Linked DNA regions of Methylomagnum ishizawai. The protein of the gene in region 2 interacts with the protein of the main gene of each other region in a pairwise test. Links are inferred from orthologs where the notes say so. Each region holds a gene or a part of one and is shown on either strand. Other genes may lie near its edges.

Region 1 (4,347 bases), on a different replicon or contig from region 2:
GCTATGGCTCGGCGTCCTCCAGGAAATGAACGAATCCGGCAAGGTGGTCGCCTATACCGGCCTCTTCACCGACGCGGCGGGCAGCGAACGGACGGGCACCATCCGCCGGATCGGTCCCTTCACGGCGGTGGCCGGGGGCAAATACCTGCGCTACGTTCCCGACTACGGCAAACTGGTCGAACCCCCGCGCCAGCCGGAACGCGACTCTCTGGCCTTGGCGGCAAACCTGGAACACGCGGGCGCTGGCCCGGTCTTGGCGGCGGTCGATCCTTCCAGGGGGACGCTGCTGGACCTCGCCGCCCAGGTGCCCCAAGGACTGGGCTGGCTCCCCAAGAGCCTGCGCGGCCTGTTGAGCAACGAGGTCGATCTGGCCATCTTCGGTGTCCTGCTGCTGGCGAGCGTGTGGGCGCTGGCGGTGGCGGTCGAGCGCTGGCTATTCTTCAAACGGGTCGATGTGGCCGCCTATCCCAAGGCTTCGGTCCTGCAAACCGAACTCACCCGCCACATGACCGTGATCGGCACCGTCGCCGCCAACGCCCCCTATGTCGGGCTGCTCGGCACCGTGCTGGGCATCATGATGACCTTCCACCGCATGGGCACGGAGAAAAGCAGCATGGACGTGCATAGCATCATGCTCGGCCTCAGCACCGCCTTGAAGGCCACCGCCATCGGCCTGTTGGTGGCCATCCCCTGCGTGGTGCTGAACAACGCGCTGCGCCGCCGCATCCGCGAATTGATGGCCGCCCACGAGGTGCGCCATGGATGACCGCGATTTCGACCAGATCAACGTCATCCCGCTGGTGGATGTCATGCTGGTGCTGCTGGTGATCGTGCTGACCACGGCCACCTTCATCGCCACCGGGGAGGTGCCGGTGGACTTGGCCGAGGCCCGGCAGGTCGAGCAACCCAGCCCGGAAACGCCCCTGATCCTCAGTCTCAAGGCCGACGGCACGCTCTACCTGGGCAAGACCCAAATCTTCCTGGACGGCCTGGGCGAGACCTTGGCCCCCTATCCCAAAAGCAAACAGGTCGTCATCAGCGCCGACAGCGCCATCGTCCTGGAAAAATTCGTGCGGGTGGTGGACGAGGTCAAGCGCAACGGCTTCCCCCGCGTCAGCCTGCAAGTCGAACACACCGGGCCGGGGGCATGACCGACGGCCAAAGATATCTGCGGGGATTCGCCCTATCGCTGCTGGCGCATGGCCTATTGGCGGGATTGGCGCTGTGGTGGTTCTGGCACCGTCCGCCCCCGGAACCCGAACCGGAGCCGCCACGCTGGGAAGTCAGCCTGATGCCCCCCGCCGAGGAAGCGCCGCCGCCCGCCAAGGCAAGCCCGCCCCCGCCGCCGGAGTTCGCCGCCGAACCCGCCCCGGCCATGCCGCCCGAACCCCAGGCCACGCCCCCCATGGCGCTGCCCGGCGGGAGCGGCGCACCCCGCTTCGACATCCCCAAACTAGGTCCGGCCATGGGCCATCAGGGACCCGCCATGCCGAACCCGGCGGGAACCCAGGGGTCCGCGGGCGGGACCGCACTGCCCACCGCGCCCGGCACGCGGACGGTGCCCGGTTTCGACGCCGGGGACAGCCCGCCCACCCCCATCGTGCGGGTGCCGCCCACCTATCCGCTGGAAGCGCGGCGCAAAAAAATCGAGGGCTGGGTGCGGGTGGAACTGACCGTACTGGAAGATGGCACGGTGGTGGACGCCCAGGTGAAAAAGGCCGACCCGGTCGGCGTCTTCGAGGCAGCCGCCCTGGCGGCGGTGGCGCAATGGCGGTTCCGGCCCGCCACGGAGAACGGCAAGGCGGTGCGCCGCCGGGCGGGGCAGACCTTGAAATTCGAGCTGAACCAATAATATGAGACGCGCCTTGCTGCTGCTCGCGCTGGTTCCGGGTCTGGCCTGGACCGAACCCGGAGACCCCCACGCCCACCACCACGCCGAACCCGCCGCCGCGCCCACGGTTCCCCCGGAAACCTACCGGGAATTCCAGGCCATCGAGTCCCTGGTCGCCCAATCCGCCTACGCCGAGGCGGAACGCAGAATCCAGGCGCTCCTGCCCGGACTCAAGGACAATCCCGCCGCCCTGGCCTTGCTGCTGCGCAACCTCGCCAACCTCCACGGGATGCAACAGCACTACGCGCCCGCGGCGGAAGCCCTGCGCCGCGCCCTGGATACCCAAGCCCTGGCCCCCGCCGAAACCACCCAGGCCTGGCTGGAACTGGGGCAGTACGAATTCGCGGCGGAACGCTACGGCCCGGCCGCCCAGGCGCTCTCGGCCTGGCTGGAACGGACGCCCGCCCCGGCCCCCGAACCTTGCCTCCTGCTCGCCGAAACCCAGGCCAAGCTCGGGCGATACGCCGAAGCGGCCCGCTTGGCCGAACTGGCCATCGCCCGCTCGCCCCAGCCCAAGCCGGAGTGGTATCAATTCCGGGCGGCCCTCTACCATGCCGCCCACGATCTCGGCGCTTGCGCCAGGGCCCTATCCGCCCTGATCGACCATGAACCCGGCGATCCCCGGTACTGGAACCAGTTGATCGGCGTCTACCAGGAAGCCGGGCAGGAAGGCGAGGCCCTGGCCGTGCGGCAATTGATGTACAAGCTCGGGATGCTGAAATCGTCCACCGACATCGTGCAACTGGCCCAGGCGTTGCGCCACCGGGGGTTGCACAGCCGGGCCGCGGAGCTATTGCAGGAGGAAATCGGGCGGGGCGGGGTGGAGGCCGATGCCGCCCACCTGGGACTCCTGGCCGAGAGCTGGACCCAGGCCCACGAATTGCGCAAAGCCGCCGCGGTCCTGGAACGGGCCGCGGTCCTGGCCGATGGTGGCGAGGTCCGCTACCGGCTGGGCCAGACCTACAGCGAACTGCGCGACTGGCCCAAGGCGCGGCAAGCCCTGGAACTCGCCGTGGCCCGTGGCGGACTCAAGCATCCGGGCGGTGCCCGGTTGTTGCTGGGCATGGCCTACTACCGGCTCGACCGCAAGGATTTGGCCCGCGCCGCCTTCGCGGAGGCGCGGGCCGAACCCGGCTTCCGCGCCACGGCGGAACAATGGCTGAAACACCTCGACCGGGACGCCCCACACGACAGCCACTGAGCGCGGCATTTTCAGGGCTTGAGATTGCGCCTCAGGGCGTCGATGGCCGCCGCGCTTTTCTCCAACAAGGCCCGCATCCATTCCGGCGGCGCGTCGGCGGCGTGGTCGTGTCCGCCGTGGCCTTGGTCTTCATGGGCCGCCCCATGTCCCGCGTGGCCCGCGTGCCCGGCCATCTGGGCATGGGATTGATGCCCGCCGGGACCATGGTCGTGGAGCGCGGCCAGGGGATTCAGCACCGGCGGGGCGGCGGGTTGTTCGTGGACCAGGAACGCCCCCTGCCGCATTCCCATCCAGCAACCCCAAGGCACCATCCCGGTTTGGCTGGGGGTGAACTCGATGACGTTCTCGCCGGGATGCACGTCGAACTCCAGCCCCAGGCCCGGCACCACGATGCGGTGGTTGCAATAGTCCAAGGCCTCGCCCTGGATGATCCAGCGCACCGGCACGCCCTTGCGCAGGGTGAATTGGCTGGGCACGAAGCCCTCCCGGTTCACCGCCATATGGATCACCTGCGCCTCCTCCGCCATCGCCGGGGCCTCGGCGACGCTCCGTTCGCCCGGCCACCAGCGGGCCGCCAGGGCATGGAAATCATGGCCCTGTCCCGTCATGGCGAGGCCGCGGTTGAGCATGATGGCCCCCAGCCCGATCACGATCACCCCGGAAGCCTTGACGATCTTGGGCGCGAACTGCTTGGACAGGGCGCTGGCGAGCAGGCCGAAGCCCATCATCATCGGCAGGGTACCGAGGCCGAACACGAACAGCATCTTGGCCCCGTCCAAGGGGCTGCCGGTCCCCGCCGCCATGATATACATGGCCTGCAAGGGACCGCAGATGATCATGAGTCCGTTCAGGAGCCCGATGACGAAGGGGTTGCTGTTCTGCCGGTAGGCCTGTCCCAGGTGGCGCATCACGAAGCCCGGCACCTTGATGCGGAAGCGGCTGAGCGAAGGAAACAGGTTCAAGGTCGCCAGCCCGAAAACCAGCAGGAAAATCCCCGCCGCGATCCCCGCCACCCCGCGCATGAACGGCGTGAAGGTCACCACCGCCCCCAAGGCTCCGAACAACCCGCCGATCACGGTATAGGACAGGGTCTTGCCCAGGCCGTAGTAGAGATGGGTGAGGTATTTGGAACCGCCGCTCCCCGCCGCCGCCTTGACCGTATAGCCCACCACCAGGGCGCCGCACATCCCGACGCAATGGAAGCCGGTGAAAATCCCCGCGACGAACAGCAAGGCGTAGCTCAATTGCTCCCCGG
Region 2 (4,351 bases):
GCGGGTTCGGAGGGGGCGGTTTCCTTTTTCTTCATCCATTCCGGCCGGCCTTGGGGCGGGGTATTCCCCAGCGGCCCTTCGTTGCCACAACCGATGAGGAACAGCGCGAGCTGCGCCGACACGAACCCGAACAGATATTTCTTGAACAAACCGACCTCCCGGAAAATCAAAAACGGCCAAAATCCAGGGTCCGGTAGCCATCCGCGAACGCGGTCCGACGATTGCCGCCCGGAGCCCTCCGACCGCTATCTAGCAAATCCGATGCCCGAGGTCGCGGCAGCCCTCCAAAAGGAGGGCGGTTTCCGGCCCGCTTGGGTGGAACCCATGCCCGGCGCGGATTGTCGGGCTAGCGCTGTGTGGGTATTTGGCGGGTGTAGATGCGCCTTATCACGCGGTATGTTCCAAGCTTCATCGGACTCCGCTTCCCGGATTTCCCCGAGGGGGCCAGGCGCACCGGCGGTCGTCGTAGGGGGGTTCGGTGGAAAGGCCGGGCCCGGTTGCGGAGGCCCGCCAGCCTTGGGGCTTGGGGCTCAAGCTTCAAGCCTTTTTCCCCGCGCCCGGCGCTTGTCCAGCCAGATCAGCACCCCGGTGAGCGATAGCCCGGCCACGGCGAGTCCGGTCGCGGCGACCGCGATCCGGCCCGGCCAGCCCGCGATCCGTCCGCTGTGCAAAGGCAGTTGCAGGGATTCGAACACATCCCCCGCCGTGCCCGCGCCGGGCCGGTAATCGCCCAATAAACGCCCGTCGTCGCCGTCGAAATAGAGGTAGGAAGGCCCGAGCCCCGCCGCCCGCGCCGCGCCGAATCCGACCCCGTAGATGCCATAGCCTGGATTGTAGAACAAGTCGGCCGCGGGTTCGGTCCAGCCGCGCCGGGCCGCTTCCGGCTCGGCCCGCGCTAGGATGGTGGCGAAGGATTGCCGGGGTTCCGGTGGCGCGCCGTCCGGTTTTTCCACGCGCTGGTCGAAGGGCGAAGGCGTCAAGGGCGAGAACAAGCCCACCACCGGCTCGAACACCGCCTCCCGCAGGTTGAAGGATATCCCGCTGACGGCCAGGATCAGCAGGGCGGGGAACAGCCACAGGCCACCGGCCCGGTGCCAATCCAGATGCAAACGCGGGCCCCGCGCCCCGCGCTTGATCTTCCAGGCCACGCCCCAGCGCTCCCGCCAGGAGCGGTTTCCAGCGCTCCTCCACTTGGCCGGGAAGCTCAGATAGACGCCCAGCAGCGCGGCGCATATCCAGGCCAGCGCCATCCCGCCCATGATCCATAGGCCGGTTTCGCCCGGCGCTTGCAGGCTGTAGTGCAGCACGTACAAACAGGGCACCAAGGCGTCGCGCCGCCAGTGGCATTCCCCCCACAGCCGCCGCCCTAATATCGCGCCGCTGGCCGGGTCGGCGAATACCTCGTCGAAATCCAGCGCGAACGGCTGGCCGGTGGCGGGGTCGAGGCGGGGTCCGACCCCTAGGCGGGCCGTTGCCCCGGATTCGATGCGTAGGGGCAGGGCGGCGACGGCCAAACGCGGGTCGGCGCGTTCCACCCCGGCCACGAGTGCGGTGGGCGGCAAGGCCGGGCCACCCGGCGCGGCGCGGAACAACTCCGGGTTGAGCCAGGCGTCCAGTTCGGCTTGGAACACCAATACCGCGCCGCTCAGGCCGGAGAAAACCAGGAAGCCCGCCAGCGCCAAGCCCACATAGCGGTGCAGGCGGACACACAATCCCCTCATGCCCCGCCCCGCTAGAAGTCGTAGCGCAGGCTGGCCAGCACCGAGCGCCGGTTGCCGTAATAGCAGAAGCCATCGCCGCAGGTGGCGACATACTCGCGGTCGAACAGGTTGCTCAGGTTCACCGCCAGCCGCGCCCCCTTGAGGCTGCTGTCCAGCTTGCCGAGATCGTAATGCACCACCGCGTCGATCAAGGTGTAGGACGGTGCCCGCAGGCTGTTGGTCAAATCCCCGTAATTGGACCCCACATAGCGGAAACCACCTCCCAGCCCGAAACCCGCCGCCGGACCGACCGGCACGGTGTAGTCCAGCCAGGTCGAGGCTTGTTGGCCGGGCGTGTAGGGCAGACGCTTGCCGAGCTGGTCGGCCTCGGTGGTTTTGGTGGTTTCGGAATCGTAGATGGAATAGCCCGCCGTCAGGTCCAGACCTTCGGCCAGGCTGGCCTTGCCTTCCAATTCGATGCCCATGACCCGCGCCTCCCCGGTCTGGATGCTATAGCCCTGGTGGGCCGGATCGGGATCGGCGGTCACGATGTTCTGCTGGGTGAGGTGGAAGGCCGACAAGGTGAGGAAGGCGTTATAGCCGGGCGGCTGGTATTTGATGCCGACTTCCCATTGCTGGCCGGTGGTCGGCTGGAACGGCGTGCCGGAGAAGTCGGTGCCGGGCACCGGCTCGAACGAATCCGAATAACTGGCGTAGGGCGCGAAACCGTTGTCGAACAGATAGTTCAGGCCGATCCGGTAGGTGAAGGCGGAATCGTCCTGGTGGGTGTCGGTGAGGGTGGAATACAGCAGGTCGTTCTCGTGGGTGAACGACTCGGCCCAGTCGTGGCGGCCGCTCAGGGTCAGGCCGAAACGATCGTATTTGATCTGGTCCTGGAGGTAGAGGCCGAACTGGTCCAAATCCTGATGCCGCTTGAGGTCGATGGCCGGGCGGTCGAAAGGCTGGCCATAGACCGGGCTGTACATGTCGATATTCGGGGCCGAACCGATGCCGCTATTGTTGTCGCCGCCCAGGTTGCGGTAATCGGCCCCGAACAACAGGGTATGCCGCACCGGGCCGGTGTCGAAATCGGCCTGGGCCTGGGTGTCCAGGGTGAACACGCCCGCGTGCGCTTGGTACAGCCCGGCGGAACGGGTGACGGTGCGGTAATCGACCGGCAAGCCGTTGGCCCCGGTGACGAAGCCATCGACGAAGATCACCGGATAATCGGTCTCGACGTGGGCGTAGCGGAGGTTTTGCCGCACTTGGAAGATTGGGTTGAAGCGATGCTCGAAGGCATAGCCGACGGTGTATTGCTCGCGGTCGAAACGGTCGTAATCCGGTTCGCCGAGGAAGCGGTTGGTGGGTATCCGGCCATTGGGATTGGGTTGGAGCGAGCCTTGCGGCGGCAGGAATTGCATCGAATTGCCCGCTTCGTCCTTCTGGTAATGGGTGAGCAGGGTGAACGAGGTATCGGCGTCGGGCCGCCAGGTGAAGCTGGGCGCGACGAAATAGCGGTCGTCCTTGGCATGGTCCACCTGGGTGTCGCTGCCACGGCCCAGCGCGGTCAGGCGGTAGAGGAACTGGCCGCTGTCGTCGAGCGGTCCGCCCAGGTCCAAGGCACCTTGCACCCTGCCGAAACTGCCGCCGAGGAGTTCGACCTGGTGCAAGGGTTCGAGGGTGGGCCGCTTGCTCACCAGGTTGACCAAGCCGCCGGGCGGGTTCTGGCCGTACAGCACCGAGGACGGCCCGCGCAGGATTTCCACCCGTTCCAGCCCGTAGGGTTCGGTGCGGATGTTGGCGTAGCCGATGCCCAGGAGCCGCAGGCCATTGAGGTATTGCGGCACGTCGAAGCCGCGCAGGTTGAAATAATCGTCGCGGGTGCTGGGACCGAACATCTCGGTGAGCAGCCCTGGGGTGTACGCGGTGGCTTGGCTGAGGTTCTGCGCGGCCCGCGCCGCGATTTCGTCGCGGGCCACGACGTTGATGGTCTGCGGCGTCTCGATCAATGGGGTGTCGGTCTTGGAACCCGAGGCGCTGCGCTTCGCCACATAGCCCCGCACCGGACCCCAGGCGGTTTCGGTGGATTCCGTGGCTTCCCCCGTCACCGTGACCGCTTCCAGTGACACCGGCCCGTCCGTCCCGGATTCCGGGGTTTCCGCCACCGCCCGGCCCGCCACCACGCCGCCCAACATCAACACCATCGCCCGGACCACCGCCGCCCCGGCCCTGTCCGCACCATCGTCACGCCATCGTCGTTTCATCTCGTCCTCCAGGAAATTCGTGTGCCGGATCACACGGCATGGCGCGAGCATAGAGGATTGTGGTAGCTTAAAGCAAATGAGAATCACAATCGTTTATATGAATACTGTGTCGCATATGCGGGCGGACCGCGCTTTTTCCGAAGGGGGAGCCGGGCAATGAACTTGATCGGTTTGATGTTCCGGCGCTTCCGCCTGGGTTTGCTGGGGGTATTGCTGCTCAGCGTGGCGAGCGCGGGTTTGGCGGTGCGGGTCATGGCCTTCGTCAACGAAGGCATGGTCCAGGGCCGGATCGATTTGGAGACGGCCCTGCCCTATTTCGCGGGCTTGCTCGCCGCGCAATTCCTGGTCGCCACCCTGGCGCAAACCTGGATGACCACCCTGGGCCAC

What was found. Proteins that work in one complex are often made in the same cells at the same time.
Region 1: the proteins of K5658_RS21105 (region 2) and K5658_RS19910 interact in binary tests that used the Escherichia coli proteins (3 or more experiments, as listed by UniProt). The link is inferred for Methylomagnum ishizawai from one-to-one orthologs.

The regions. Positions count from the first base shown.
Region 1 is NZ_AP019783.1:4,418,070-4,422,416, forward strand. The notes cover bases 1-2,999. They hold K5658_RS19910 (energy transducer TonB), read left to right. Parts: upstream 1-1,147; coding sequence 1,148-1,852; downstream 1,853-2,999. Other genes in these bases: exbB (TonB-system energizer ExbB), read left to right, coding at 1-766; K5658_RS19905 (biopolymer transporter ExbD), read left to right, coding at 759-1,151; K5658_RS19915 (tetratricopeptide repeat protein), read left to right, coding at 1,854-2,999. Also shown: more of K5658_RS19915, read left to right, coding at 3,000-3,092; K5658_RS19920 (sulfite exporter TauE/SafE family protein), read right to left, coding at 3,104-4,347. UniProt on the Escherichia coli protein: Interacts with outer membrane receptor proteins that carry out high-affinity binding and energy dependent uptake into the periplasmic space of specific substrates such as cobalamin, and various iron compounds (such as iron dicitrate, enterochelin, aerobactin, etc.).
Region 2 is NZ_AP019784.1:85,512-89,862, reverse strand. The notes cover bases 1,349-4,351. They hold K5658_RS21105 (TonB-dependent siderophore receptor), read right to left. Parts: upstream 3,965-4,351; coding sequence 1,733-3,964; downstream 1,349-1,732. Other genes in these bases: K5658_RS21100 (multidrug ABC transporter permease/ATP-binding protein), read left to right, coding at 4,121-4,351; K5658_RS21110 (PepSY-associated TM helix domain-containing protein), read right to left, coding at 1,349-1,721. Outside these bases: K5658_RS21115 (hypothetical protein), read right to left, coding at 1-149; more of K5658_RS21110, read right to left, coding at 531-1,348. UniProt on the Escherichia coli protein: Involved in the uptake of iron in complex with ferrichrome, a hydroxamate-type siderophore. Binds and transports ferrichrome-iron across the outer membrane.